2 regions of the Paenarthrobacter sp. AMU7 genome follow, and region 2 is predicted to be linked to the other one. Evidence: predicted binding sites of a transcription regulator. Region 2 holds the regulator's gene; the other holds the start of a gene.
What was found. Region 2 encodes HrcA, which represses chaperone genes, less so after heat shock. Its sites were predicted from a motif close to TTNGCACTCGNNNNNNNCGAGTGCNAA; they were not measured.
Positions count from the first base shown of each region.

Region 1: ABQM86_RS14695 (FmdB family zinc ribbon protein) is a predicted target of HrcA. The motif match lies at 8,621-8,647, and genes of this name have one in related genera.

Region 1 is NZ_CP165735.1:3,179,965-3,200,922, reverse strand. It holds gene ABQM86_RS14720 (SURF1 family protein) at 1-846, shown strand, start outside; gene ABQM86_RS14715 (DUF3817 domain-containing protein) at 843-1,343, shown strand; gene guaA (glutamine-hydrolyzing GMP synthase) at 1,476-3,065, shown strand; gene ABQM86_RS14705 (AAA family ATPase) at 3,230-7,393, shown strand; gene ABQM86_RS14700 (Flp pilus assembly protein CpaB) at 7,420-8,223, opposite strand; gene ABQM86_RS14695 (FmdB family zinc ribbon protein) at 8,294-8,557, opposite strand; gene ABQM86_RS14690 (5-formyltetrahydrofolate cyclo-ligase) at 8,694-9,302, opposite strand; gene galU (UTP--glucose-1-phosphate uridylyltransferase GalU) at 9,401-10,336, shown strand; gene ABQM86_RS14680 (GNAT family N-acetyltransferase) at 10,344-10,955, shown strand; gene ABQM86_RS14675 (hypothetical protein) at 11,101-11,982, shown strand; gene ABQM86_RS14670 (SDR family oxidoreductase) at 11,989-12,789, shown strand; tRNA gene ABQM86_RS14665 (tRNA-Ala) at 12,827-12,899, shown strand; gene ABQM86_RS14660 (hypothetical protein) at 13,005-13,172, opposite strand; gene ABQM86_RS14655 (PadR family transcriptional regulator) at 13,350-13,892, shown strand; gene ABQM86_RS14650 (ABC1 kinase family protein) at 13,897-15,609, shown strand; gene ABQM86_RS14645 (universal stress protein) at 15,651-16,175, shown strand; gene ABQM86_RS14640 (CrcB family protein) at 16,162-16,605, shown strand; gene crcB (fluoride efflux transporter CrcB) at 16,602-16,973, shown strand; gene ABQM86_RS14630 (ferritin) at 17,028-17,558, shown strand; gene zapE (cell division protein ZapE) at 17,594-18,766, opposite strand; gene corA (magnesium/cobalt transporter CorA) at 18,763-19,758, opposite strand; gene ABQM86_RS14615 (DUF1761 domain-containing protein) at 19,769-20,194, opposite strand; gene ABQM86_RS14610 (Lrp/AsnC family transcriptional regulator) at 20,205-20,756, opposite strand; gene ABQM86_RS14605 (MFS transporter) at 20,903-20,958, shown strand, end outside.
Region 2 is NZ_CP165735.1:2,512,930-2,522,178, reverse strand. It holds gene lepA (translation elongation factor 4) at 1-1,177, shown strand, start outside; gene hemW (radical SAM family heme chaperone HemW) at 1,178-2,407, shown strand; gene ABQM86_RS11510 (DUF4870 domain-containing protein) at 2,442-2,855, opposite strand; gene ABQM86_RS11505 (DUF3097 domain-containing protein) at 2,977-3,828, opposite strand; gene hrcA (heat-inducible transcriptional repressor HrcA) at 4,007-5,014, shown strand; gene dnaJ (molecular chaperone DnaJ) at 5,065-6,189, shown strand; gene ABQM86_RS11490 (16S rRNA (uracil(1498)-N(3))-methyltransferase) at 6,192-6,956, shown strand; gene ABQM86_RS11485 (GerMN domain-containing protein) at 7,017-7,889, opposite strand; gene ABQM86_RS11480 (PhoH family protein) at 8,314-9,249, shown strand, end outside.

The DNA of each region.
Region 1 (20,958 bases), 670 kb from region 2:
CCCCGCTGGATCGCAGGACTGGTCTTTGCGCTTCTGTTATCCGGGGTGTTTGTGCTGCTCAGCCAGTGGCAGCTCAGCCGGTCCGCCCAGCACGAGCCCCCGGCGCCGTCCAGCATCGAAGAAGTCAAACCGCTGGTGGACGTCCTCAAACCCGGCCAGTTCTTCCCGGGTTCGGTCTCTGACCAGATGGTCACCGCCACCGGGGCCTATGATCCCGGCAAGCAGGTTCTTGTAGAGGGTCGCCTGTACAACAATCAAAAAGGCTTCTGGATAGTCTCGGCTTTCGCTGTCAACGACGCTCCGACGCTGAACGGTGTTGCTGCCTCGCCCCAGACGTGGATCCCCGTGGCACGCGGCTGGGTGGCAGATGCCGACCAGGCCGGCCCGCCGCCGTCGGGCACCATCACCTTGACTGGTCGCCTTATTCCTTCTGAAGCGCCCGTTCCAAACGTCGACGCCGGTCCAGGCCGTGCGTCCGCTGTGTCTGCCGCGGAGCTCATCAACCTGTGGGAAGTGTCCAGCTACCCGGGTTTTGTCGCCGCGACGTCGGAGGTTTCCGACGGCGTGGCCATTCCCCTTGGCGATGACGTCAAGGCCCTCAACATCCCGCCCCAGCCGCCTGCAGAGCAGATCAACTGGCTGAACCTCTTCTACGCAGTGGAATGGGTGGTCTTCGCCGGGTTCTCGATCTTCATCTGGTGGCGTCTGGTCAAGGACGACTACCGGCGCGACCTCGAAGAGGACGAGGACGACGAATACGGGGATGACCACGAGGCGGAGCCTGCCAATCCCGTGGATGCCCACGAAACTACAAACCCAGAGCCAGAACAAAAGGTGCAGCAATGATTGAGCCAAAACCGGCCATCCAGCCAGAGCAATCCGGATCCAAGCCCAAGAAGCGCCGGTTCGGCGGAACGGAAGCCCAGATCCGTTCGGCGTTGAAGTTCTACAAAGTCATGGCGTACCTGACCGGCGCCATGCTGCTCCTGCTGTGTGCGGAACTGATCGCCCGCTATGGGTTTGGAGTCTCGCTCTTCGCCGGCGGCACGAACGCCGTCACCGGCCAGCCCTTCGGATTTGGTTTCGCTGAGTCCGAGCCCAAAGGCGTGATCGGCGGGTTCAACATCTCCACGTCGGTACTGATCGTGCACGGTTGGATGTACGTGGTGTACCTGGTCTCCAACTTCCGCTTGTGGTCCCTCATGCGCTGGCCGTTCTCCAAGATGGTCCTCCTGGCCCTGGGTGGGGTCATTCCGTTGCTGTCCTTCATCGTGGAGAAGAAATTCCACGCGCAGGTTGAAGCGGAACTGGCAGCCAACCCGCAGGCGTCCAAGCGCTACTAGGACCGCCCACAGTGTCCCGCTGCGGGCTACGCGACCTGACGCACTGTGAGATGCCTAACGACGCGGCCTTTTTGGCCTCTGGCCGCCCTCGTCAACGTGCACCGGGGCGGCCCGGCAAAGTAGTCTTGTCTGGTGACTACTCCCACCGCACCCCAAACTTCCCAGAAGCCGGTGCTGGTTGTTGACTACGGTGCCCAGTACGCGCAGCTGATTGCCCGCCGCGTCCGCGAAGCGAATGTGTATTCGGAAATTGTTCCGCACACCTTCACCACCGAGCAGCTTCTGGCCAAGAACCCGGCAGCCATCATCCTCTCCGGAGGACCCTCCAGCGTGTACGCAGAGGGAGCCCCGAGCGTCGGCGCTGATCTCTTCGAAGCCGGGGTGCCTGTATTTGGCATTTGCTACGGCTTCCAGGCGATGGCCAACGCGTTGGGCGGTAAGGTGGCCCAGACGGGTCTCCGCGAGTACGGCGCTACTGAAGCCCTTGTCGTAGGCGATGCCCGGTCCATCCTGGACGGCGTCCCCTCCTCGCAGAACACCTGGATGAGCCACGGTGACTCCGTTCACGAGGCCCCTGAGGGCTTCGAAGTCCTCGCCTCCACGGCTGGTGCGCCGGTGGCTGCCTTCGCCAACGACGAGAAGCGCCTCTACGGTGTCCAGTGGCACCCCGAAGTCAAGCATTCAGTTCACGGCCAGCACGTCCTGGAGAACTTCCTGTTCAAGGGTGCGGGCCTGAGCCCCAACTGGACTACGGGCAATATCCTCGAAGAGCAGGTGGACCGGATCCGTCAGCAGATCGGGGACTCCAAGGTTATCTGTGGCCTCTCCGGCGGCGTTGATTCCGCTGTTGCTGCGGCTTTGGTCCAGCGCGCCGTTGGCGACCAATTGACCTGTGTCTTCGTCGACCACGGACTCCTGCGTGAAGGCGAAGCCGAACAGGTTGAGCGCGACTTCGTGGCAGCCACGGGCGTCAACCTCTACGTAGCCAATGAGCAGGAACGCTTCCAGTCAGCATTGGCCGGGGTCAGCGATCCCGAAACCAAGCGCAAGATCATTGGCCGCGAATTCATTCGTGCCTTCGAGGAAGCGGAGCGGGCCATCATCGCCCAGGCTGCTGCCGAAGGCGAGAAGATCAAGTTCCTGGTTCAGGGAACTCTGTACCCGGACGTCGTCGAATCCGGTGGCGGCGAAGGTGCTGCCAACATCAAGAGCCACCACAACGTGGGCGGGCTTCCCGAGGACCTGCAGTTCGAGCTGGTTGAGCCGCTGCGGGCACTGTTCAAGGACGAAGTACGCGCAGTCGGCGCCCAGCTTGGGCTGCCGCAGGAAATCGTCGGCCGCCAGCCGTTCCCTGGCCCCGGTTTGGGAATCCGCATCGTGGGCGAAGTGACCAAGGAACGACTGGACCTGCTGCGCAAGGCGGATGCCATTGCCCGTGCGGAGCTCACGGCTGCCGGCTTGGACAACGACGTCTGGCAGATGCCGGTAGTCCTCCTGGCCGATGTCCGAAGCGTTGGTGTCCAGGGTGATGGCCGTACCTACGGCCACCCGATCGTGCTGCGTCCGGTGTCCTCCGAAGACGCCATGACGGCGGACTGGTCGCGACTGCCTTACGACCTCCTTGCCCGGATCTCCAACCGCATCACCAATGAGGTCGACGGCGTGAACCGCGTGGTGCTGGATGTCACCAGCAAGCCACCGGGAACCATCGAGTGGGAATAGCATTCTGAGTGGCCGGCTTCCTCTGGGAGGCCGGCCACTGTGCTTGAACCCACCGGGTGCCGCGGCCTTTGAAATCGGCAGGCACCTGTGAAATGACGGCGAATTTCGCGTCGGAACAGCGTTGCGGAGCGGACTGCCAAGGTATTCCCGCTACCCTCGAAGGTATGCCGGTATGGTCCAAGGCGTCTAAAGCTAGTACAGAAAAGAAGGCAGAAGTTGTGTCATTAGGTCAAGGCCAGGAAGAGGGCTCCGAAGAGCTCCGCAAATGGCTGTCTGGTCTTAAACCCGTCACCGGGGCGGACACGATGCTGCGTTTCGTCAAGACGCCCGAAGGCGCCATCGATTTGAGCAACGCACACCCCTCGGGGTTGGCGCAGTTGCTGGCAGGTCGCAGAACCCGTCTGTCCACGTTGATCCGGGACCGGCAGCAATACTTGGTGGCGGCCCGTGCCGCCCGCAACATCAGGTCCAAGATCTTTGAGCTGAGCAATGATCGCGGCATTGAAGCCGGATATTTGTCTGCGGGCACCGTGGTGTGGACCTCTGCCGTGGGCGGAAAACCGCAGCGTGTGTCGGCCCCTGTGATGCTCGCTTCCATCATCCTGACCATCAGGCCGGGTGAAGACGACTTTGAACTCCAGCTCACCGAGCAGGCACGCATGAACCCTGCCCTGGTGCGCCACCTCAAGTCAGTCCACGGCATAGTCTTTGACGTCAACGCCGTGGCGCGCATGGCCTACAACACGGCCCGGTTCGATCCCCAGCCGGTACTTGACCGCCTGGCCACACTCGTCCAGCCGATTCACGGCGCCGAGGTGGATTTCAACTTGCTGGTCACCACCCTGGCTGACCTCTCGGGAAACCTTGATGATCCCTGGATCAACATGAACAACCCCACCGTGGCAGCGCTTGCTGTTGCGGCAAACGGTGGTGACATTGAGCCTGAGCCCATTAAGGCGGGCCGGTTCCCGAGCCTTGACCTGCGAGATCCGGCAGATGAGCTCCTCCTGCTGGACGCCGACACGGACCAGCAGTACGTGGTGGATGCCGTCCGGGCCGGAGATTCCCTGGTAGTGAGCACCCCGCCGGGAAGCGGACAGACGCAAACGGCCATCAACGCGATCGGTGCGCTGGTCAGCGAAGGCAAATCCGTACTGGTGGTTGGGGACAGGCAGTCCAGCCTGGCGGGACTTTCCGCCCACTTGGAATCGCTCGGCCTCGACTCCATGCTGTTCCGCCCGGGTAACGGGACCACGCCGCAGCAGCTCAAAGGCCAGCTGGTCCGCGCCATCATGCGCAACGAAAAAGCGCTTGAGCCTCAACTGGGCAACTTGCACCAGACGCTCACCGGACACCGCCACGCCTTAATGGACCATGTAGCCTCGCTGCACAACGTCCGTGAGCGGTGGGGTTGCTCGCCGTACCAGGCCATGCAGTCGCTGGCAGAGCTTACGTCCATCCACCCCGCGCCTTCCACTACGGTCCGACTGAAGCGCAGCGTCCTGGACAACATCAAGGACCGTGAAGAACTGGCCGGCCGTCTGCGCCGGGCTGCGGAGCTTGGCAGCTTCAGCAGGGCGTCCACTTCCAGCCCTTGGTATGGAGCGCGACTGGTGACGCGCAAGGAGACCGAGGAAGCCCAACACCTCGCCCGTCTGGCCGAGGAGAAGCTTCCCGTCCTGCGGGACCGGATGAAGCAGGTGTCCGATCACGCTGAAATCCGGCTGGGGGACACCTTCACCGAGTGGGGTGCGCAGCTCGAACTGCTCATCGCCGTCCGGGAGAGCCTGGATAAGTTCACCCCGGACATCTTTGACAGGCCCGTGCACGACCTCATTTCCGCGACTGCCAGTTCCGCCTGGCGCCGTGAGCGCAACTTGGAGATGCCTTCCATGCAGCGTTCCCGCCTGCGCCGTGTAGCCAAGGAATATGTGCGGCCCGGAGTCCACATCGCCGACCTCCACAGCTCCCTCGTCTTGGTTCAGGAGCAGCGGGCTCTGTGGGCCGGATACGCCACCACCCAGCGCCACCCGGCAGTGCCTTCCGGGCTCGCCGATCTTGGTGCGTTGTACCGGGAGTTGGATGGTGAGCTGCACCGCCTCGGTGCTGCCCTCAAGCACACCAGCGCTGGTGGTTCCCTGCACGGGACACCGTACTTGGAACTGATGGAGCGGCTGGAACGGCTTGTTGCTGACACGGCAACACTGGAGACACTTCCCGAACGCACCCTCCTGATCGAGGAAATGCGCGAGCACGGCCTTGGTGAGTTGCTGTCCGACCTGGCTGCCCGCGAGGTTCCTGCCGGCTCCGTGGCCGCCGAATTGGATCTGGCCTGGTGGCAATCCGCTTTGGAAGCCATGATCAGCGGCGACGACTACCTGGCGATGTCCGATGGCGATTCGCTGCGCCGCCTGGAAGCCGAATACCGGCTTGCTGACCAGGCCCACATCGCCAGTGGTGCTGCCCGTCTCCGGTGGCAGTTGGCACAGAAATGGCGCCAAGGCCTGCTTGAGCACCCCCGGCAGGCGGAACTGCTGCGGGCCTTGCTGAAGGATGGCCGGGTTACTTTGCCGGCGCTGAGCGCCCAGGCGCCTGAGCTTGTGCCACTCCTGGTGCCCGTTTGGTCTGTCAGCCCCTACCTCTTGACTGGTGTCCTCCCGGCCGAGCAAAAGTTTGACGCCGTGGTGGTCATCGACGCCGAGTCCACCTCGCTGCAGGCCGTACTTCCTGCCATCGCCCGGGCGAAGCAGGTGGTGGCCTTCGGTGATGCGAAGATTGCGCATGCACGGACCTTCAGCGTTGCTGTGGAACCGCCTGTAGCCGGTGTTGCCAGCCACGAGAATGTTGACAGCGCCTTCAAGGCGCTGGCCAGGGTCCTTCCGACCTGGCAACTGAACTGGGTCTACCGCGCCGTAGACGAGGACTTGATCCTTCAGCTGAGCAAGAATTACTACGACGGTGGCCTGCGCCGCCTGCCCGACGGCAACTCTGTCACGGGACTGGACCGTTCCATCCTGGTGGAGTACATCCCCGATGGCACCGGGCTTCCGGGTGCTGACCATGAGGGCGTCGAGTCCGTCACTGCCGAGGTCAATCGCGTGGTGGACCTTGTGTTCGAACACGCAAGGCTGCGTCCCCGCACGTCCCTGGCGGTGGTAACTGCCAGCTTGCGCCATGCTGCCCGCATCGGCGAGGCCATCAGGCTTCAACTGCCCAACCACCCCCTGCTGTCCACGTTCTTTGGCGCCGGTCCCGAGTCCTTCCGTGTGGTGGATCTGGAGCGGGCCCAAGGCCTGGTACGGGACCACGTGATCTTCTCGCTTGGCTACGGCCGCACACCACATGGCCGGGCACTCCATTCGTTCGGTCCGCTGTCCGCTGAGGGTGGCCGGAACCGTTTCGCTTTGGCCATGACCCGAGCACGGCGTTCCATGCACGTCCTGAGCTGCTTCCGTCCCGAGGACCTTGACCTCGATCGGCTGGCTCATGGTGCAGTGGACTTCTACGAGCTGCTGGACCGGGAACTCTCGGGAAACAGCAACCTCGGTACACCCGCGTCCCGTGCTGTTGCCAGTGAGCAGGCGCTCGGTGAGGATCCCTTGGTTGCTGACCTTGGAGAACGCCTGCGGGCCCGTGGAGCCCGGGTCTGGCATCTCTACGACGGCGTTCTGGATATCGCAGCTGCGGCGGATCCCGTCCACACGATCGGCCGGGAGGGAGCAGAAATCCCCACACCTGTCGCGATCGAATCCGATGGCACTGAACGCTACCGGCGGATGAGCGTCCGGGAACGCAGCCGGCTGCGTCCGCAGCTGCTGGAGCGCATGGGATGGCGCTACATGTCCCTGTGGACCATTGAGGTCTTCACTGATCCTTCGTCCTGCGCGGATCGCATCGGCTCCTACCTTGGGCTGGAGAATCACATTCCGCGGTCGACGTCGCCTGAGCATGGCTTCCTGGACATGGACGTTGAACAATTGAGTGTGGACAAGGGGCAGCAAACGTTCGCTCCAAGTCCGGCACGGCAGGCACCAGACCAGATTGACGACGCTGCCGATGATGCAGACAGCGAAGCAGAGAACGGGAAAGAAGTACCACTGATGGAAGAAGCAACTGGTCCTGAAGGCGGATCCGAGACCGAATCCTCCGCGCCAGGCGCCGACACCACTGAAGAAACTGCGGACGCCACGGCCGCCGCAGCCAAACCAGGCGTGAGTGGCATTCTGCCCACCAAAGCAGCGGAAGACGATCCCCGGCGCTGGGGCGATGAGTCCGGTTACGACCATGAGCAGTGGCTTAAGGAACAAAAGCCGCCGCACTGGGGCTAACCGTCCACCGCCATCTGAACCACCCATCACGGGTTGACCAAAACAAAGAAAAGCTTGCCGTGCGTTGATGCGCCGGCAAGCTTTTCTGCTTGCTGTGGATCCGCAGCAACCACCACCAAGCCTTCGGTGTCGCTGGTGCCCAGCCATTCGCCTGCCTTGCCCCCGTGGGCTGAGGTCCAGAGCACGGGGACGGGACCGGCGAGTACTTGTGTTTCCCTGGATTCGTCATAGGATCCGGCTGCCGTGAGGACCACCGTGACCAACTGGCCGGGGGAGAGGAGCTGGATGGACGACGGGTCGGCCATCCGCAGGGGAACGGCTGCGGTGCCCACGGGTGATCCAGTGAGAAGCCCGGGACCCAGGAGGCTGGACTCAGTGGGGATCTGCCCCCGGCTCAAGGGAGCGGCCAACTGTCTGCCTGTGAGGTCCCCGCCATCTGAGAGGGCTCCGGTGACGGCGAGGTCCTGGGGCACTCCCACCCGGGTGAAATCGGCTTCTGTGAGAGTGGTTCCCGTGGGGAGGTCACGGGCGGCCACCATGACACTGATTCGCAGCTCCGAAGCCGGAGTCAGCTGTTGGACGGCGATGCCGGCGGCCAGGCACAGCAGGAGGGCAACAGTGAGACGGCGGTTGCGGGCGATCCAGGAGCCGATCCTTTGCCTTCTGCCTTGGCGGGCTGAATAATTCAGCTGCCGGTGAAAGCTTGTGGCATTTTTGCGGGGCCGGGACGACTGCCCTCCCGCACCAAACGGGTCCGGGGGCCAAGGGCCGGCAGGCGACGCTGAACGCCGGGCGCGGGCAAGGAGGGCGCTTCGAGACTGTTGTGGCATGCCGCCACGTTAGCCAGCCGGACAGGCCGGATAACAGCGGCCTGAAGCGCTATGTGGAAAAGTGGGGAAGTTAGCTTGCTGCAGCTGCCGGTGCCGGGGCGGCTGCGGGAGCGGACGGCGCGGCGGCGGGTGCGGCTGAAACAGTGCTGCCCTTGGCATCACGGGAATCAGTCCGGTAGAAACCAGAGCCCTTGAAGACGACACCGACGCTGTTGAACTTCTTGCGAAGGGCGCCCTTGCACTCGGGGCACTCCGTCAGGGAGCTGTCAGAGAAGGACTGGACGATGTCAAAGGCATGGTCACAGTCTTTGCAGGCGTATGCGTATGTGGGCACTGAGTTCCTCCTTCAGGACAAAGGTCAGGTCCTGTGCAGCAACGGCGGAGATTTCGCTTCGCATTAGCAGTCGCAGGGCCTGAGTGCCAATTCTATCATCGGTCTACAGTGCATGCGCCAGTGGATGTGCGGGACCTCACGGGGCTCTCTCGTCGAGATGGACCACCCCGGAGGGAGTCAGCACTTCCCGCACGGGGCGGTCGAATGCTTCGGCGGGAATTGAACCTGAAGGCAACAGGTCGGCGTCGTACACCACCGCAATGGTGGGCGGCCGCTGGCCGGAATCGTCGAGCCCATGGAGGAGCCGGTCGTAGTAACCGCCGCCCTGGCCGATCCGGTTGCCATCCCTGTCCACTGCCGTGGCTGGCATGAAGATCCCCGCCGCGCCGGCCACCACCTGGCTTTCCATGCGTTCGCCCTCAGGTTCGTCGATAGGGGCGTAGGAGGAACGGACGAAAACTGTCGACGGGGTCCAATAGACCCAGCTCAGCTGCCGGCCGGGCTCGCACACGGGAAGGAGGATCCTGTGTCCGGCCTCGTGCAGGGAATGGATGAGTGGCATGGTGGGTGGCTCAAACGCGACACCTACATAGACGGCAAAAGTGGCCGCCGTGCCGGAGGAAGCTGCAGCCGCCCATTCCGTTCCATGCTGCGCGATCGACGCACCGGCAGCAGCGATCTGTTCGGGGGAGAGGGCGCGCCTTTGGAGCCGGCGGCTGCTGCGGATGTCTTCCTTCGATGCCATGGATGTCCGATCGTGAGGTTCGTCTGATGCCGGTCCGGCGACAAAAGCTGCGGTTCAGTCCACAGAAATGTTGTCCCGGCGCGGCGAGGGTTTAGCCGATGATGTATTCCTTCCGTTACATTAGTCCGGTGACTCTCGATAACAATGCTGTCCGTAAGGCCGTCATCCCCGCAGCGGGTCTTGGTACCCGTTTCCTGCCTGCAACAAAGGCGATGCCGAAGGAAATGCTGCCCGTGGTTGACAAGCCAGCCATCCAGTACGTCGTCGAAGAAGCGGTCAAGGTTGGCCTGCACGACGTCCTGATGATCACTGGGCGCAGCAAGCGCGCCCTGGAGGATCATTTCGACCGTGTGCCGGCGCTGGAAGCGACGCTGGCCGAAAAGGGCGATACCGCCAAGCTTGAGGCCATCCAATCCGCCACCAACCTCGGTGACATCCACTACGTTCGCCAAGGCGACCCCAACGGCCTGGGCCACGCTGTCCTTCGTGCGAAGCAGCACGTCGGGCACGAGCCTTTTGCCGTACTCCTCGGCGATGACCTGATCGATGCCCGGGATAACCTCCTGAGCGACATGATCGCCGTCCAGCAAAAGACCGGCGGTTCCGTGGTTGCCCTGATCGAGGTGGAGCCCTCCAAGATCAGTGCCTATGGTTGCGCCGACGTCGAGGAGATCGGTGAAGACGGCTACGTCCGCATTAAGCAGCTGGTGGAAAAGCCTTCTCCGGAAGAAGCGCCGTCCAACCTTGCCGTGATCGGGCGCTACGTGCTGCATCCGGCAGTGTTCGATGTTCTCGAAAAGACCGAGCCGGGCCGTGGTGGCGAGATCCAGCTGACCGACGCCCTCGAGGTGCTGGCAGCCGGCGAAGGTGAAGGCTACGGCGTGTACGGCGTTGTTTTCCGGGGCCGTCGCTACGACACCGGTGACAAACTCAGCTACCTCAAGGCCTGCATCGAGTTGGCCTGCGAACGCGAGGACCTCGGTCCTGAACTGCGTGAGTGGCTGCCGACCTTCACTGCTTCGCTTCCCAAGTAACCTCAGGATGTACGGTTCTGCGATCTGGCCGGTGACGCTGGAAAGCGGAGACCTGCTTCTTCGCCCCATCCGATACCGCGACAAGCGGGAGTGGTCTGAAGTCCGTTCGCGGAACAGCGAATGGCTTGCTCCCTGGGAGGCGTCCAACCCGGCACCGGGTGGGCGCCTGCCCAGTTATCGGCAGATGGTGGCCTCGCTGAACAACCAAGCCCGACAGTCCACGGCATTGCCTTTCCTCATTGTCGAGCGGACCCCTGGATTCCGTGAGCCTCTCATCGTCGGGCAGTTGACCGTTTCCTCCATCATTTGGGGATCGGCCATGATGGCCACGTTGGGGTACTGGGTGGATAAGGAGCGGGCCGGGCACGGTATTGCTCCGACGGCGGTGGCCATGGCAACGGACCACTGCTTCAAGGTGTTGGGCCTTCACCGCATGGAGATCAACATCAGGCCCGAAAACGCCCCCAGCCTGAGGGTGGTGGAGAAGCTTGGATTCCGGGATGAGGGGTATCGGGAACGGTACCTGCACATCAACGGCGAATGGGCTGACCACCGGTCCTTTGCCCTGACATCGGACGAGGTTCCTGAGGGTCTGCTGCGTCGGTGGCTCAGAGGATAAATGGGCAGGTCATAGGCCATTTTGTCCGTATATCCAGTCATTTGAGGACTCGACGACGACACACCGGCCGCAATGCCGCCGCGCCCGGTGATTTGCTTCTACGGTTTTGAATGTGGACTTCCCTCTCAGCAGCTCAGTGATACTCGTGGTCACTGTTGCGCTGTGGATGGTCTGGGTGGCGCCCTACGTTCTCCGGAACAGGCGCCAACAAGTCCAAACGGCCGCTGTTCCAGCAGGGGCAATCGACGACGAACCAGACGAACCGCAGGCAGGGGTGGTACTGATTTTGGCACCTCAGCAGGAGAAACCGATGGAGACCATGCACAGCAAAGCACCGGCGTCGCCCCAGGAATCCCGCGCGGCTGAGTCGTCCGTGCGGAAAGCGCCCACCACTCCATTCACCATCCGCTATGCCCGGCTCACTTTGGCCTTGGCAGGCCTTGCCTTGCTGGTGACGGCGGCCGTTTCGGGCATCCTCCTCACCTTTGGCGTCGGGTCATTCTGGTTGCCGCTGGTGTCCTTCATCGGTGCGGTGCTCGCCGTCGTCACCTTGCGGAAGCTCGCTCTCAGGGATCTTCGCGAACGCCGGGCACGCCGTGCGGCGCAGGCAGCGCCCATCCCGACGCCCGCACGCTACTTGCCCAAGGAACCAGCAGTGGAAGCGAAGGAAACCACGGTTTTCGACGCCGAAGCCACCAGCCGTGAAGCTGCGCGCTTGTCCGCTGTTGAGCTTCGCCAGGCTGCTTTGGCGGTTGCCGTTGCCGCAGGAGACACATCAGCGCAAGCAACCGATTCCAAAGGTGCCAGCTGGGAGCCTGTTGCAGTTCCCAAGCCCACGTATGTTGAAGCCGCCAAGGCTTCAAGGCCGGCCCCCGAGCCGCTGGACCTCCCTGAGGCTCCCAAACCCGTGGGCAAGCCCGTCCTGAAGCAAGGTGCTGAGCAGGCCGAGGCATCTGCTGCCGTCTCCGCCAAGGGGCAGAGCGCGCTCAGTAACCTGGACGACGTCCTGCAGCGCCGCCGCGCCTAGCCACGCATGGCCAGTATCTGCGTAGCAGGCGGTACCGGCCAGGTGGGTCGCGAGGTTGTCCGGCTTGCTCTGGATGCGGGTCATGAGGTGACCTCTTTGTCACGCCACGTGCCGCCTCCCGGCTCGGAGAAGCGTCACGACGGCGCCACCTACGTTGCGGGCGACGTCACCACAGGAGAAGGGCTGGCGGGCGCACTGGAGGGCGTCGACGTCGTGATTGACTGCCTTGAAGCTCAGTTCGGCAAAGCCCAACGAGAATTCGCCGACGGCGGTGCCCGCCTTCTTGCCTCGGCTCACCGTGCCGGGGTCGGCCGGGCGGTGGCGTTGTCCATCATTAACTGCGACCTCAGCAGTTATTCGTATTACGTCTCTAAGGTTGGGAAAGAGCGGAAGTACTCTGCTTCTCCGCTTGAGACCGTGGTGGTTCGCGCAACACAGTTTCACGGATTGGTGGCAATGATCTTCGCTGCCGGGGCCAAAGTGCGCCTCATTCCTGTCTTCAAGCGCACAAGATTCCAGACCATCTCGCCAGTTGACGTTGCACGGGCACTGCTGGACGCTGCCATGGAGAGCGCCTCTCCTGAACGTCACCGCCTGCGTACGGTGGGTGGTCCGGAAGTGCTCACCATGCGGCAGATGGCGGAGTCATGGAAGGCGGTTACCGGCGCGCGGGGAACGATTGTGGAGGTGCCGTTGCCTGGGGCGATGGGTGCATTCCTGCGATCCGGCAACAACCTGATCCCCGGGCAAAAGGATGGCGTGGAGACGTTCGTGTCGTGGTTGGAAAAGCGCCGCGAAAGTTTGTAGCCTAGGGACACTGGCCGGACGGTTACGGTCTGGTCCAGGGGCTATAGCTCAGTTGGTAGAGCGCTTCGTTCGCATCGAAGAGGTCAGGAGTTCGAATCTCCTTAGCTCCACACAGCAGAAAGCCCGCCAGCTATCGTGCCCGGCAAGTAGTGGATCTTTCAAGCACAAGTAAAGACGAGTACCAACTACTCGTGTGCCTGAACCCCGACTCATCTTTACTGAACCCAGCGGATCCCACGCAACGGCCAATGATCCCCCTCGTTCGCCGGGGCTGCCCCAAGGTTCCGCGGCTGGGGCCGGACGGCATCACCCAGAAGTGCTGTCCGGCCCTGCGCTAAAGGGTCTTTCCGCGGAGTGGAGTCATCGACGAGGATGGTGGGCATAGCCCATCCTGCGACGAAGGAACTCGATGGCCAAACACCTCATCTCCTTTCCGTCGTTTGTCAGCGCAGCCATACCCGCCAGCATGAACCGGCCATCCCTCCGTTGTTCCCAAGCCGCGTGAAGGTATATCGTTAACTATCGTTTAGTATCGTTCGCGACTGATTGAGGTGAGCTTGATGCACAATTCATTCCCTGCAAACGGATTCATGGGCAACAACCTGGACGGCATGTGGCAAGCCGTTGAGGAGTTCCGTTCCCGGTTCGAAAAGCGCTCCGGAACCCGTGCGGGCCGGGGCGAGCTGCGATCGGCGATCCTTGCCCTGCTTGCTGAGCGTCCCATGCACGGCTACCAGATCATTCATGAAATCGAAGAGCGCAGCGGCGGTAGTTGGAAGCCGAGTGCCGGCTCCGTCTATCCCACCCTGCAGCTGTTGGCGGACGAAGGTTTCGTCAGTGCCGAGGAGTCCAACGGGCGCAAAATCTACTCCCTGACCGAAGCGGGCCGGGAGGACGTGGCTGGTTCCGAAACGTCAGCGCCATGGGATTCCCTGGGAACGTCATCGAGCCCGGGTTTCGCTGCACTGCCCAAGGCCGGTGTGGACCTGGCGCAGGCTGCGGCGCAGGTCGGCCGTACCGGGACACCCAAGCAAGTGCAGGAGGCTGTAACGGTGCTTGAGGAGGCACGCCGCCGCCTGTACTCGATCCTCGCCCAGGACTGAAGGGGTGACGTCGATTCGGCGCGAACGGGCTGATTCCCTGAGGGGAGCTGGGAACCCCCGTGCCCGTTATCGTCGAATCCTGCGATTCGCCGCATGGCATTTGGCGGTGACCTGGTGGTTCGAGCTGTTCCTGCCCAGAGTGGGCCTGCGCAGGCTGACTGAACGGAACCTCGCCAACAGAATGCGGCGCTTCGCCCGGCGTTTTCATGGCCTCGCGGTGGAGCTCGGCGGGCTGATGATCAAGGTGGGCCAGTTCATGTCGTCCCGGCTCGATGTGCTGCCGCCGGAAATAACCTCGGAGCTGGAGGGGCTGCAGGACGAAGTTCCGCCTGTCCCTTTTCACGCCATCCGGGCCTTGGCTGAGGCCGAACTTGGGGCTCCCCTGGAGGCAGTGTTTGCTTCGGTCGAGGAGACTCCCATCGCGGCAGCTTCACTGGGACAAGCACACCGGGCGAAACTGCTCTCCGGTAACGCCGAGGACACCGGTCTCAGCAGTGTCGTGTTCAAGGTGCAGCGGCCTGGCATCGCCGAAATAGTAGACGTCGACCTCGCTGCCTTGCGGAAAGTGGGAGGCTGGCTCAGCCGCATCCGCCTCGTTTCGAACCGTGCAGACGTTCTTGCGCTGATCAAGGAATTCGCGCAGACCAGCCTCGAGGAAATCGACTACTTGAATGAAGCGGCCAATTCAGAGCGGTTTGCTGCTGACTTCGCCGATGACGCCCGGGTGACCGTTCCGGCCGTGGTGTGGGAGCGGACCACCCGCCGCGTGCTCACCCTCGAAGACGTTACGGCCATCAAGATTACGGACGCGGACTCGCTTCGCCTGGCCGGCATAGACCCCACCGAAGTGGCACCGGTCTTCGCCTCGGTGATGTTTGACCAGTTGTTCACCAAGGGTTTCTTCCACGCCGATCCCCATCCCGGCAATATCTTCGTTACTCCGGCCAATGATCCTTCCAGTGAACATCCGTGGAAACTGACCTTCATAGACTTCGGAATGATGGGCGAGGTTCCCGTGGAGACGCGAAGCGGCCTACGGAAGCTCCTGATCGCCGCTGCCTCTCGTGACGGCAAAGGACTGGTCACCGCCATCAGCGATGTAGGGGTGCTGATGCAGTCAGCCGATACCGCAGAGCTTGAGCGGGCGATGACGCAGCTCTTTGCGCGTTTCGGTGGCATGGGCTTCGCCGAGCTTCGCGATGTTGACCCACGGGAGTTCCGTGAATTCGGCACTGAATTCGGCAGCGTGATCCGCTCACTGCCCTTCCAATTACCCGAGAATTTCCTGCTCATTATCAGGGCCATGTCCCTGACGTCGGGTGTGTGCAGCTCTCTGGATGCCCGCTTCAACCTGTGGGACTCGGTGGAACCATATGCGGCCCAACTTCTGCGGGACGAGCGCGGCAACCTGATCAACGATGTCGCGTCCCAAACTCTCGAAGCCGCCGCCATCGCCCTTCGCCTGCCCAAGAGGCTGGACGGGCTGGTCTCGAGACTGGAAGAAGGATCCCTCCAAGTGGGCAACCGGCGCCTGGAGCGGCAGATGGCGAGTCTCATCCTGACGGCGCGGCGTGCAGTGGCGGCGCTGATCTTCGGCGCTCTCCTGATCGCCGGAGCCGTTCTGCGGACGGACGATCCCGGACTGGGCAATGTGCTGATGATCAGCTCAGTGGTCCCGTTGCTCTACGGCCTGTGGTCGGGCCGGCGACTGTCCTGAGAACAACCGCGGGCTCCAGTACCGCGCCGTAGACTTTCCTTGTGACAGAGACTCCCGCCCCGCGTTCCGAGGCTTCCACCAGTGCGGCCGGCCCCATCCTGGTAGGCGTCATGCCGGGGCAGCATCCAGTGGTCCTCCAACAAGCAGCGACTGTGGCGGCCAGTGCCCGGCTGCCGCTGGTGTGCGCCTATGCAGACGTCACGGTGTACCCGGTGGACGGCAGCACCGGAGGGCCGGCAGCGCCGATCGATCCGGACGGCATTGATGCGGATCTTCACAGGATCCCCGAATCACTGGTGCAAACCCTTCATGACCACTTGGACGGCAACGGCGTTGAATGGTCGCTGGTCCATCTGGCCGGGGAACCCGCCCGCGCTTTGGCCCGTGAGGCTGAGGACATTGGAGCCTCCATGATCGTGGTGGGTACCCGGGAGCACAAACTGGCTGCTGCATTGAAAGAACTGACGGCAGGCTCGGTGGCGCGGCACCTGTTCCACCGCCAGGCCCGGCCGGTGCTCGTTGTCCCCGTCAATCCCAGGGTCCCCACTGACGATGACGACGACTGAGGCCAATAACCCCGTCCACCTCCATTGGGGTTTCATCGCGATCGTGGCAGCCGGCGGGGTGTTCGGAGCACTCTCACGGTACGGTTTGGGGCTGGTCATCCCAGCGCCCGGCGCGTGGCCGCTTCCCACCTTGGTCATCAACCTTTCGGGTGCTCTGGTGTTGGGCGCGCTGTTGGAGGGACTTTCACGCCGGGGGCCCGACGTCGGCAATCGCCGGGTCCTGCGGCTCGCCTTGGGCACGGGTTTCCTGGGCGCCTACACCACCTACAGCACGCTGGCCCTGGACGCGGTGCACCTGTTCACAGCTGGAGCTGCTCCAGCCGCTGCGGGGTACCTCGCTGCGAGCTTAATGGGCGGGGCCGCCGCTGCCACCGCTGGAATTTGGCTGGGCGCCTGGCATCACCGGCGGGCAGCCGGACGACGCTCGTGACAGTCATCCTTCTTGCACTGGCCGGTGGGCTGGGTGCGGCAGTGCGGTTTGTGGTGGACGGGTTCGTCCGTGCACGCCTGAAGACTGCCTTACCATGGGGGACCGTCATCATCAATGTCTCGGGCTCCCTGTTGCTGGGTTTCCTGGCGGGCCTGGTCATGCGTGGCCAGGCACCGGAGTCCTTGTTGCTCATCCTCGGTACGGGCTTCCTGGGCGGCTACACCACCTTCAGCACCGCCAGCCTTGAGACCATCCGGCTCGTTCAAAGCGGGCGTACAGCATTGGCGGTCATCAACGGCTTGGGGACCATGGCAGTCAGCGTCGTGGCGGCCGCTGCGGGTGTGTGGATCAGTCTGCTGCTGCCCTGAGCAGTGGCGAATCTCACCACCGGAACCGGTATTGTCCGCCTGTAGGATCGAGCCATGGCTAAGAAGACTTTCAATGAGCTGTTGTCCGCCCAGGTTGCGAATGAGTTTGCAGCCTCCCAGCAATACATCGCAGTGGCTGTGTACTTTGATGGCGAAGACTTGCCTCAGCTCGCCCGGCACTTCTACCGTCAGTCGCTCGAGGAGCGAAACCACGCCATGATGATGGTCCAGTACATGCTGGACCGCAATGTGCACGTTGAGATCCCGGGCATCGCCCCTGTTCGCAACAACTTTTCCAACGCCAAGGAGCCCATCGCGTTGGCGTTGGAGCAGGAAAAGGAAGTCACACGCAACATCGAAGAGATGTTCCGCGTTGCCCGTGCAGAGGGAGATGCTTTGGGCGAGCAGTTCATGCTGTGGTTCCTGAAGGAGCAGGTTGAGGAAGTTGCTTCCATGACCACGCTGCTCAACATCACGGAACGGGCTGAGAACCTCTTCGACATCGAGAACTACGTCGCCCGCGAAACGGTCGGCGATGGCGGCGACGATGCCAGTGCACCGTCCGCAGCCGGCGGTGTCATCTAAGGCCGGACCCTTACCATGCTGTGGCCGTCGGAAGCTTAGCTTCCGGCGGCCTCTTCACTGTGGACAGCACTGTCCACGCCATCGTGGTGCTCTGACCGTCCCAAGAGGGACAAACGACTCGCTATCCGCGCCAGATCCACCGGCAAAACCGAAAGATCACTGCCGGATGCGTCGATGTCCCATTCCATCGGTCCCTCGCCGATCAGGAACAGCGTGATGTCCTGGTCGTGCAGCACGTCCACCACATTGCTGAACCGCTGCCATGAGGGTGCGGATGCCGAATCGTTTCCTGCAGGGGAGGGAACGTCGTCGATCACCCACGTTTTATAGGTCTCCGCCAACACCAGGAAGTCCGCTGTTGAGGTGAGCCCACCGCAGAGCTCCTCGAAACCGACCCAGAGCACATCGGGGTCGGAGTTCCTGACCACAATCGGCTGGGTTGTCGGTTGCAAAACGCGGCCTTGGGATGGTGCTGGCCGGAAGAGACCGAGGCGCCCCAGTTGTGCGGGCGTGCCGGGAGAGACGATCCGACCTGAGCGGAACGCGGCAAACCCTTCGGCAGGGGCAGTTCCAGCGGCGGGAAAACGGCGGAAATCCGTGGGCCCCTCGATCTCCACGATGTCCATCATCTCTTTGATGGCCTCGATGGTGGGCAGGAAATGGTCGTGCCACAGGGGATTGGGCAGGAGGTCGTCCGGGGCGTAGTTCGAGGTCACCACCAGGGGGATACGGCGCTGCGCAGCAGACCGCAACAACCGGGCAATGAACATGCCATCGCCAACGTCATGGACATGGAATTCGTCGAAGAACAGCACGTCGATGCCATCCAGCAATGCATCCACGGACTGCTCAATGGCAGTTCCGCTGTTGGCCTCAAAGACGTGGGTTCCCGCATGGAGCCTGCGGAAGAAGTCGTGGAAGTGGACACGGCGTTTCCGGGCGTCAAGCTGTCCGTAGAAGCTGTCCATCAGCCATGTCTTGCCGCGGCCCACCGGTCCGTGGAAGTACAGGCTCCGCGGCGCCTTGCGGGAAAGCGGACGACGACGGCCCGTCAGTTGGGCGCCGAAGGCCGCCAACCGCTCGGCCGCCTGTCGCTGACTTGGCTCAAGCGCAAAACCCGCCCGTCCGGCGTCGTGCTCCATCCCCGCCAGCAAAGCGCGGACAGTGTCCCGCGCAGTGCGGGGAGCAGGCCTCGACAGTGGCGTCACAGCCAGCCTTTGCGCTTGAAAATGACGTACATGAGCAGGGCTGCACCGAACATGAGCCCCACCGCCAGGGGGTAGCCAAAGTCCCAATGCAGCTCCGGCATATGGTCAAAATTCATCCCATACACGCCGGCCACGAAGGAGGGGGCAAAGAGGATGGCAGCCCAGGAGGAGATCTTTTTGACTTGCTCGTTCTGCGCGGCGCTGGCTTCGTTCTGGCGGTTGGCCGTCAGGGTGCCATCCAGGGTCAGCGCGTTCTGCAACAGATCCCGGAAGGAGTTCACGCGGGAAATGACGCGCTGGACATGGTCCTCGACGTCGCGCAGGGAGCGCTGCAACTCAATGTCCACGCCATATTTTTCGAAGCCCTTTTCCAGCAGGGCCATCATGTCCGGGAGGGGCTGGATGGCCCGTTGGAACTGGATCACTTCACGGGCGAGCTCGTAGATGCGGCGCGACACGGTGCTGTCGCCGCTGAAGAGCTGGTCTTCAATCTCATCGATGTCGTTCTCAAGACCTGCCACTACCGGCGCGTAGTCATCCACCACTTGGTCCAGGAGAGCGTAGAGCACGGCTTCGGGCCCATGGCAGAGAAGGTCCGGTCGTGTCTCCAGCCGGTGGCGGACCCGGGCCACCCCACCGGTCTCAGCGTGCCGGATGGTCACCACAAAGTTTGGTCCGGTGAAGATGTGCAGCTCGCCGAACTCCACTGTCTCGGTTTCATCGAGGTACCTGGCTGGGCGGAGGACAGTAAACAGGTTGTGGTCGTAGCGCTCAAGCTTGGGCCGCTGATGTGCCGAGACGGCGTCCTCCACGGCGAGCTCGTGGAGGCCGAATTCCTGGGCGACGGCCGCCATCTCGTCCTTCGTGGGCCGGTACAAGCCGATCCAGGCCATGCCGCCGTGTTCCGCCAAGGTCTCAAACGTCTGCTCGAGGCTGTGCGGGGTTGCTGTGCGGACGCCGTCTACGTATACGGCGTTATCAATGATTGTCACTGGTTGAACGCTACTGCATGGCTCCGATGATGGCGCCCGCAATGGTCATGGCCGCGATGTCGTGGCCGGAATCGATGACGGTCACCGCGGAGGGGCGCCCCGCGAAGCCGTTGTGGATGACGTGGCCGCCGGCGCGGATCACCAAGGACAGGATCAGCGCGAAGAATCCGCCGGCCCAAAAAGTGTTGAGTTCCAGCGCGCTGATGAGGACCGCCAGGAGAATGCTGGTCAGCGCTGCGGCCACCATCATGGGAACCCAGATGCCGGCGCCGCCCTCAATATTCTTGAGGTCGTCTTCGGTTTTGTTGATCGCTTTCATCCACCTGCGTCCGAAGGCGGCCGGCATGTACCAGACGAAGCCGATGACCATGCTTGAAACGAAGGCCAGAAGTACAGCGAACCAGTTGATCTGGGAGATGTGTGAGAGCCAATCCATTCCTGAAATCCTAGTCGGTTCGGGCCTGTGACCCGGGGCTCTGACTCTCAAGCCTTGGCCGTGTTGGCGCGGCAGACATCCTTTCGATCAGTGGTTCAGTCCGGTACGGGATGTGAGTATGCAGGGCCAACACCGTTTCCGTCCGGATCACGCCTTTGGTGCGGAGGACCGATCGCAGTGCCGACTGCAGGTTGTGGGTGTCGGTTGCCACTACCCGGCACCAGAGATCGCCCCGGCCGGAAATTTCGTGGACCTCCAGGACCTGGGGGATCAAGCGCAGCGCACCAATGACGCCGTCGAGTTCGCGGTGGGTGACTTCGATCGTCACGAAAGCGACGACGTCGTACCCCACCTTTTCGAGGTCTACCTCCCGTCCGGCGGCGTGCAGCACCCCGGACCGGAGGAGGCGCTTGACCCGGCTCTGGGCAGTGTTGCGTGCAATACCCAAGGTGTCGCTCAACTCGGCGATCTGGATCCGGGGATCCTTGATGAGTTCCAGGAGGATCTTCAGGTCCATAGGGTCGAGGGTGTTCAAATGGTCACTCCAGCTCACTTGGGTCATTCGAGTTTGAGTCTTTTGCTCAATTCTCAAACTATTGCAGCATGTTCAGATCAATCCTGCTGCATTCTGTTGCCACCAATACTTAGTCGGACTGCGCTTCCCACAAGGAACCAATCAGCCCGGCCACCGAGCCCGAAGGCATGGAAATGACTGTCTTGAGCGAACTCCGCATGCGTCCGGTTACCGCCGACCGCTGGGGATG
Region 2 (9,249 bases):
GGTGGACGGCATGCTCCACCCGCGCGAACGCATTCAGATGATGTCCACCCGGGCAACCCACGAGCTCCTGGAGATTGGTGTCAGCTCTCCGGAGCCCACGCCATCCAAGGGCCTGGGGGTCGGCGAGGTGGGATACCTGATCACCGGCGTGAAGGACGTCCGCCAGTCGAAGGTTGGCGATACTGTCACCAACCTGGCCAAGCCTGCCTCGGAGTCGCTCAGCGGCTACGCCGACGCCAAACCGATGGTCTTCTCAGGTCTCTACCCGCTGGACGGGACGGACTACCCTGTCCTCCGCGACGCCCTCGAAAAACTGATGCTTAACGACGCCGCACTGGTTTACGAACCCGAGACGTCCGCAGCGCTGGGCTTCGGTTTCCGCGTCGGGTTCCTCGGTTTGCTGCACCTGGAAATTACCCGTGAGCGCCTTGAACGTGAGTACAACCTGGACCTCATCTCCACGGCTCCCAACGTGGAATACGAGGTGACACTGGAGGACAAGAAGGTCATCCATGTCACCAACCCCAGCGAGTACCCCACGGGCAAGATCTCCGAGGTTCGCGAGCCTATGGTTTCCGCCACCATCCTGGCTCCGAACGAGTTTGTTGGTTCCATCATGGAACTCTGCCAAAGCCGCCGCGGCCAAATGCGCGGCATGGATTACCTGTCCGAGGACCGAGTGGAACTCCGCTACTGGATTCCGCTGGCCGAGATCGTGTTCGACTTCTTCGACCTCCTGAAGTCCAAAACCCGTGGTTACGCCTCGCTGGACTGGAAAGCCGACGGCGAGCAGGTTGCAGACCTCGTCAAGGTGGACATCCTGCTGCAGGGCGAACAAGTGGATGCCTTCAGTGCCATCACCCACCGCGACAAGGCCTACGCCTACGGTGTCATGATGACCGGCAAGCTCCGTGAGCTCATCCCGAGGCAGCAGTTCGAGGTGCCCATCCAGGCAGCCATCGGATCGCGAATCATCGCCCGTGAGAGCATCCGGGCCATCCGCAAGGACGTTCTTGCCAAGTGCTACGGCGGTGACATCACCCGTAAGCGCAAACTGCTGGAAAAGCAGAAGGAAGGCAAGAAGCGCATGAAGATGGTGGGTCGCGTGGAGGTTCCCCAGGAAGCATTCATCGCAGCACTGACCACCGACGAGTCCAAGGACAAGGCCAAGAAGTAGATGCCCAGCGTCCTACCTTTGGGCGATCCGGCGCCTGCGGACGGAGTACTTCCCCCGCAGGTGCTGGATGGCGTCGAGCACCGCAACTTCGGGCTCTACGTCCATATCCCGTTTTGCGCCGTTCGCTGCGGCTACTGTGACTTCAATACCTATACGGCCACCGAGCTTGGCGGCGGGGCCTCCCAGGATGCCTACGCCACAACCGCGGTGTCCGAACTCGACTTCGCGGCTCTGGCACTGGAGGCCTCAGGGGTGCCCCGGCGGCGCATGAGCACAGTCTTCTTTGGAGGCGGTACGCCCACGCTCCTCCCCGCGGAAGACCTTGCACGAATCCTGCGGGCCGCCGTCGACCATTGGGGGCTTGAGCCCGGTGCCGAGGTAACCACCGAAGCCAATCCGGATTCCGTAACCCCTGAGTCCCTGAAGGTGCTGGCCGATGCCGGATTCACCAGGGTTTCGTTTGGCATGCAGTCGGCTGTGCCGCACGTGTTGAAGGTCCTTGACCGGACCCATACCCCCAGTCGTGTGCCGCTCGTGGTCCAGTGGGCCCGTGAGGCCGGACTCGCGGTGAGCCTGGACCTTATTTACGGTACGCCGGGGGAGTCCATGGCGGACTGGCGGTTGTCCCTTGAAACAGCACTGTCCTACGAGCCTGACCACGTCAGCGCCTACGCATTGATCGTGGAGGACGGCACCAAGTTGGCGGCCCAGATCCGCCGCGGCGAAGTGCCCGGAATTGACGACGACGATCATGCAGCCAAATATGAGTTGGCTGATTCGTTGATCTCCGCAGCTGGTTTGAACTGGTACGAGGTCAGCAACTGGTCCCGGACACCCGATCAAGCGTGCCGGCACAATCTGGCCTACTGGCGCGGCGATGACTGGTGGGGCATCGGCCCCGGTGCGCACTCCCACGTAGGAGGTGTCCGGTGGTGGAACGTTAAGCACCCCACAGCGTACGCAGGACGGTTGGGTGCGGGAAGCTCACCGGCGGCAGGCCGGGAGACCCTCGACGCCGAAACCCGGGAAGTCGAACGCATCATGCTGGAAGCACGGCTCGGTACAGGGCTTGAAGTAGATGCCTTGGACGCGGTTGGCCGCCATGCAATGGCAGGGCTGATCGCCGACGAGCTGGTTGATCCCGTGCAAGCGTTCAAAGGCCGGTTGACCCTTACGCTGAAGGGCCGGCTGCTGGCTGACGCCGTAGTCCGGAGGATTCTCCCCGACTAACCCCCAGCCGCTTGAATGGCTGGCTGGGGGAGGGCTACTTGACCCAGCGCAGGTTGAGCTTGTAACGGTGCGGCTGGCCGTGGTTGACGCGGATTCCGGCTGAGACGGAGAAGCATGTCAGGGCTACCCAGATGCCAGTGGCGATCACAGCAAAGATGTTGCCTACTACCGGCAACAGCACCAGGATGTTGGCCAGAACCGCAGCGATGGTGGGAGGCAGCGTGAAGTTCAACGCCTCCTTGGATTCCTGTGCCGTGAACGGTCCGCGGTCACGGAAGATCAAGTAGATCAGGAGAGATGGCAGGCATCCGAGAATACCGCCAAAGTGTGCCAAGGTAGCCCACTGCCTGTCCTCGCTGGCGGTCAGTGGCAGCGCATTTGCAGGCGCGCCATGGTACTGGGGCTGGCCTGCGGCGCTGCCCGGTTCTTCAGGAGCGTTCTCTGCCACGGTGTGTTCCCTTTGCTGTAAAGATAGTGCGGTGTTGCTGTCCCAGAATACCGGCCCCGGCAGGCTTCCCGGGACAAACGCCACGATGACACGTCAGTTGCCGCTGCTTTGAGGCCAAAGGTCAGGGAACTGTGAGGAAATCGATGACTTCCTCCACGCGGCCCAGCAGCGAGGCCTCAAGGTCGGCGTAGCTGCGAACCGCACCAAGAAGACGTTGCCAGCCCAGTCCTACATCCTCAGCGGTCTCGTGAGGCCACCCGAAGGCGGTGAGAATCCCGGTCTTCCAGTCGGTTCCGCGGGGTACGGACGGCCAGGCCTCAATTCCCAGAACTTTGGGCCTGATGGCCTGCCAGACATCGATGTAGGGATGGCCGACAATCAGGACGTTTCCTGCGGCGCCGGGCACAGTCATGGCGTCAGCTGCGATGCGGGACTCTTTGGAGCCGGCCACGAGGTGGTCCACCAGGATGCCGAGGCGCCGGCCGGGCCCGGGGTTAAAGGCGGAGATTGCCGACTTGAGGTCATCGACTCCGTGCAGGGGCTCCACCACAATGCCCTCGACGCGAAGATCGTCGCCCCAGACTTTCTCGACGAGTTCGGCGTCGTGTTTTCCCTCCACCCAAATGCGGCTGGCTTTGGCCACCTGGGCGCGTTGTCCTTCAACCTTCACCGAACCCGACGCCGTGCGACCGGCCTGAACGGGCGGCGTCGATTGTCGGGGGGCCGGGGGCATCAAGCGGATGGGCTGCCCCTCGAGCAGGAAGCCAAATCCGAGCTGGAACGACTTCGTCTTCCCCCGCCTGTCCTCGAGGGACACGATGTGCATGCCGCCGGTCTTCTCCACCCGGGTGACTTCGCCCACCCAGCCTGATTGGACATCTTCGAGGACCATCCCGCGTTGTACAGCTACCTCCGGCAGTTGCCGTTTGGCGGGAGCTGACAGATCCTGCGGACCCCACGTGTCGAAAGCCAAGGAGTTCCTACCTTTTGTGCTGGGTTGAATTGTTCAGTGTTGGTTTGTGCTGGCTTGGGAAAGGAAAGTTCAATGCTAGCAACGGGTTGGCTCATACTAGACTGGTTAGCACTTGGGCATGTTGAGTGCTAAGTGGAACCGGTCTCAGAGACCACGGCAGTCGTCAGGAGGTGGAGCAATGAGTGAGCCACGCAAATTGGAAGTGCTGCGTGCCATCGTTGAAGATTACGTGCATTCACGGGAGCCTGTTGGATCGAAGGCCCTTGTTGAACGGCACCATCTTGGAGTTTCAAGCGCCACCATCCGTAACGACATGGCCGTTCTGGAAGAAGAAGGCCTCATTGCAGCGCCCCACACCAGTGCCGGTCGCATTCCCACCGACAAGGGCTACCGCCTTTTCGTCGATCGCATCTCCCAAGTCAAGCCCCTTTCGGCCGCCGAGCGGAGGGCCATCCACTCGCTGCTTGAAGGCCCTGATGATGTAGACGACATCCTGGAGCGCACCGTAAGGCTCCTGTCCCAACTGACCAACCAGGTCGCCGTCGTGCAGTATCCGCACTCCAACCGCGCCTTGGTACGGCATGTTGAGTTCGTCCTGTTGGCACCACAACAAGTGTTGGTGGTGCTGATTGCCGATACCGGCAGCGTCAGCCAGAAGGTCATCGACGCTGGTTCGGACGTGGGCGACGACGCTTTGATGCGATTGAGATCCCGCTTCCTGGGCAGCATCGCAGGGACGCAACTGGCCCTGTTGCCGCAGGTGCTTCCGTCGGTGATTGCCCTGTGTCCGCCGGAGCTTCGGGGGCTGGCCCAGACGTTGGCCAACGGACTGCAGGCCTTGAGCGACAACAGCCGCGAAGAACGCATCCTGATGGCCGGTACGGCCAACCTCGCCAGGTCCAACGTGGACTTCCCCTTGAGCATCGGTCCGGTGCTGGAAGCCCTTGAGGAACAAGTTGTCATGCTTCGGTTGTTGTCAGACATGGGGGATGACCCCAGGGGCGTCACCGTGAGTATCGGCCGGGAGAATCCCTACGACGGATTGGCTGAGGCTTCCGTTGTGGCCACCGGATACGGTTCCGGTGCCAAGGTGGGGATCCTGGGCCCAACCCGCATGGATTACCCCACTACCATGGCCGCAGTCCGGGCCGTGGCCCGTTACCTTTCACGCATTCTTGGCGGCTGAACGCCGTCCCGAAGAAACATCCGCAGTACAACAAGGAAGAGATACCGACTTTGAGCAGCCACTATGACGTTTTGGGAGTCTCGCCGGAAGCCACCGGGGAAGAGATCAAAAAGGCGTACCGCAAGTTGGCGCGGAAACTCCACCCGGACGTAAACCCAGGTGAGGATGTCGCGGAGCAGTTTAAGGCCGTGACCCATGCTTATGAGGTGCTGTCCGATCCCCAGAAGCGCCGCGTCTACGACGCCACCGGCAATGAGAATGGAACGGACAACGGGTTTGGCGGCGGATATTCCGGCCAGGGCTTCGCGTTCCAGGACATCTTCGATACGTTCTTTGGTGGCGGCGGTCACGGCGGGCCGGCCTCCCGTGTCCGACGCGGCCAGGACGCACTTATCAGTGTCCGCATTGACCTGAAGGACGCCGTTTTCGGCGTCAACAAGAAGCTCGAAGTGGACACGGCCGTGACCTGCCCCACCTGTGACGGCAGCTGCTGCCGACCGGGCACCCACCCGGAACGTTGTGACATCTGTGGCGGCAGCGGCCAGGTCCAGCGCGCTGTCCGGTCCATCCTTGGCCAGGTCATGACCGCTGCCCCCTGCGGTTCCTGCGAGGGCTTCGGAACGGTCATCAAAGACCCCTGCAATGAGTGCAACGGCCAAGGCCGCATCCGCAGTCGCCGTTCCCTGACCATCAAGGTTCCTGCCGGTGTTGCCACCGGTACGCGCATCCAGTTGTCCGGCCAAGGCGAAGCAGGACCCGCAGGCGGCCCGTCCGGCGACCTCTACGTGGAGATCCGCGTCAACAACGATTCCATGTTCATGCGCGAAGGCGACGACCTCCATGCCACCCTCAGCGTGCCCATGACGGCCGCAGCGCTGGGTACGGAGTTGCAGTTGGATACTTTCGACGGCGCACAGGACATTGATGTGAAGGCCGGAACCCAGTCAGGGGAGATCATCACCCTTCGGGGCCTGGGCGTCACGCACCTGCGTGGTTATGGCCGTGGCGACCTCAAGGTACACCTCCACGTTGAAACGCCGAGCAAGCTGGATCCTGCGCAGGAAGAATTGCTGCAGCAGCTCGCCAAGCTTCGCGGGGAGCAGTTCACTGAAGGAAAGCTTGTGGCCAGCGGCGGAATGTTCGCCAAGCTTCGGGACAAGCTCGGTAACCTGTAGCGGTGAGCAACCCCGTTTTCTTCACGTCGGCCGGCAGCCTCAGCGATGTCATAGCCGGCGGCACGTTCGTGCTGGAAGGTCCAGAGGCACGGCACGCGGTTACGGTCAAGCGACTTGGTGTGGGAGAGCCCGTTGACATAGCCGATGGTGCCGGCGCGCGGTTGACCGGCACGGTCGCCGCGGCCGGGCCCGCCGGCCTCGTCGTCACTGCCTCCGACATGGCCTTTGAAGAACAGCCGGACGTCCGGCTGGTACTGGTCCAGGCCCTGGCCAAGGGCGATCGCGACGAACTTGCCATCGAAACGGCCACGGAGCTCGGAATCGACGCTGTGCTCCCGTGGCAGTCAGAGCGTTCCATTGTTCGATGGAAAGGCGATCGCGCAGCAAAGGCCCATGCGAAGTGGGAATCAGTGGTTGCTGCCGCCGCCAAGCAGGCCCGGCGGGCATGGATCCCCGAGGTGCGGACCATGGTGGACACCGGGTCCCTGGCGAAAGCCGTTGCCCAGTCTGACCTTGCCATCATCCTGCATGAAGACGCCAAGAATCCTTTGCGGACCATTCTTGAAGAGCTGGCGGCAACCAAGGCCACCTCACCCCGCGAGGTGCTGTTGATAGTGGGGCCCGAGGGTGGGATCTCGCCCCGCGAAGTGACGCGGCTCAGTGATGCCGGCGCCGTGACGGCTCTCTTGGGGCATCATGTCTTGAGGTCGTCGACGGCGGGACCTGCCGCCGTCGTGCTTGCGAGCGACATCCTGGACCGCTGGTAGCGGTGCAGCCGGGCGGCTTTGGTCCGCTTCAGGCTCCGGGCAGCTGCCGACCGTGAACAGCTACCCGACCCTGAACAGCCGCGTGTCGGTGCTTGTCGCGATGGTGTCTCCGGCGCTGTCCACCTGGGAAACACGTACCTCATACTGGCCGGCCTTCAATGTCGCGCCAAAAGTGAACAACCCATACTGCCCGGGTTCGCCGGTGGCTTGCGTTTGGCCCGTGAGAAGGCTGGTCTTTTCGCCCTTGCCATTGTCCTGCAGTACCTGCCAGGCGATGGGCTTGGAGCTGTCAGTGCTCCGCCCGTTGAACTTGACCAGTCCTGTGGGCAGGGTGGTCTCTTCCTGCGGATCGATGATCCAGAGCGGGGCAACCAAGGAGGCGTCGCGGGTCATCGGCTCACCCAGCTGCACTTGCCCGAACGCCATGTAGTCCTTGTGGCCATCAACCAGGATGACCACTTGGATCTGCTGGCCTGAATTGATGAGCCCTGAAGACGAAGCTGCGGCCGTTGCCGTGTAGACGAGTTGCTGCACTGCACGCTGCGCCATGCCGGCGTCCAGGTTTGAGTTGAAAGCATCGCGGGAAATATCGACTGTAATGACGTTTTTGCCGGAAATGGACGTGGCCAGGTTGGCGGGTTCCTGCCAGGGAGTGAAGAAGTCATGATCCAACGGCTTTTCCGCCATCATGATTTTCAGGGCGGTGGTTACAGGATTTCCGTCGCCGGAGATGTCCCGGAACTCGCGGTAAAGGTAGACCTCTTCCTTGCTCCGCCCGATCCAGTAGACCGGGATCTTTGTGGAGGCCTGGGTGGTTTCCAGCGGGGCGTTGCTGGCCGGGGCTTCCTGGACGGTCAGCGGCGGCGGGGTGGAGGTGGCTTGGGTGCCGCCACCGTTGGCGATGCAACCGGTCAGCAGGAGGACAGCGAGCATCGCCGGCACGGCAACAGCGGACTTGGTCCGCTTATTCGCGCCATGATCGTTGCTGGCTGTTTTCTTGATGGGTTTCCTGTCCTGCCCTGCATGGTTTGGCAGCCATTTGTCGGCTGGGGTGCGGGGTCGTGTTTTCACCCGCAATGCCAGCTTGGCACATCGTCGACGGCGGTCGGCCGGGTTTCCGGGGGAGGGCGCCAACTGAAACATGATTGATACCGGCTTGATGCCGAGTTGAGACAAAATGTCCGCATCAGCCCCAGGGTGCCGAATGAGGCTGCCGGGGGAGGTTCATCGCGGGCGGGCTGGCGTAGGATTGGAGACATTCCGGCATCAACGCGGGCAACGAAAGTCCGCCGAGAATGTCGAATCGATGGCGTTATTACAGACCAACCGGAGGAGAAAAGGCCCGCGGGCCAGCACTATGAGTGAATCTTTGAACGGGCGGCTCAGGACCGGAAACGGCAACCAGCCGCCCAACGAGTTCCCGCACACATTACCGGGCACACGCACGGAAGTCGTCACCTTCGACAACTCCGACCAGATGGTTCACTCGCTGGGCAGCCATGACGAAGCCCTGAGGTACATCGAGGAACAATTCCAGGATGTCAGCTTCCATGTCCGCGGCAACGAGCTCTCCATGACCGGCCCCTCCACCGTCATTCCCCGCGTCATGCGCCTCCTGGAGGAAGTCCGTGGGCTTGTGGCGAAAGGGACCGTGGTGAGCCCGGACATCCTTCAGCAGCTGGTGTCCCTGTTGAGGGCCCAGTCGGTGCAGAACCCGGCTGATGTGCTGACCCACAACATCCTTTCCAGCCGCGGCAAGACCATCCGTCCAAAGACACTGAACCAGAAGAACTACGTGGATGCCATCGACGCAAACACGGTGATTTTTGGTATCGGTCCAGCTGGCACGGGCAAGACGTACCTGGCCATGGCCAAGGCCGTGCAGGCGTTGCAGATGAAGGAAGTCAGCAGGATAATCCTGACGCGGCCTGCGGTGGAGGCGGGGGAGCGGCTCGGTTTCCTGCCAGGTACATTGAGCGACAAGATCGATCCGTACCTGCGCCCGCTGTATGACGCCCTCCACGACATGATGGATCCGGAATCCATCCCACGGTTGATGGCTGCAGGCACCATTGAGGTGGCACCGTTGGCGTACATGCGCGGACGTACGCTCAATGACGCCTTCATCATTCTTGATGAAGCGCAGAACACCACACCGGAACAGATGAAGATGTTCCTGACCCGCCTCGGCTTCGGTTCAAAAATGGTAGTCACCGGCGACGTCACCCAGATCGACCTTCCGCTGGGCGCAACGTCAGGCCTTCGGATCGTCCGGGAGATCCTGACAGGCATA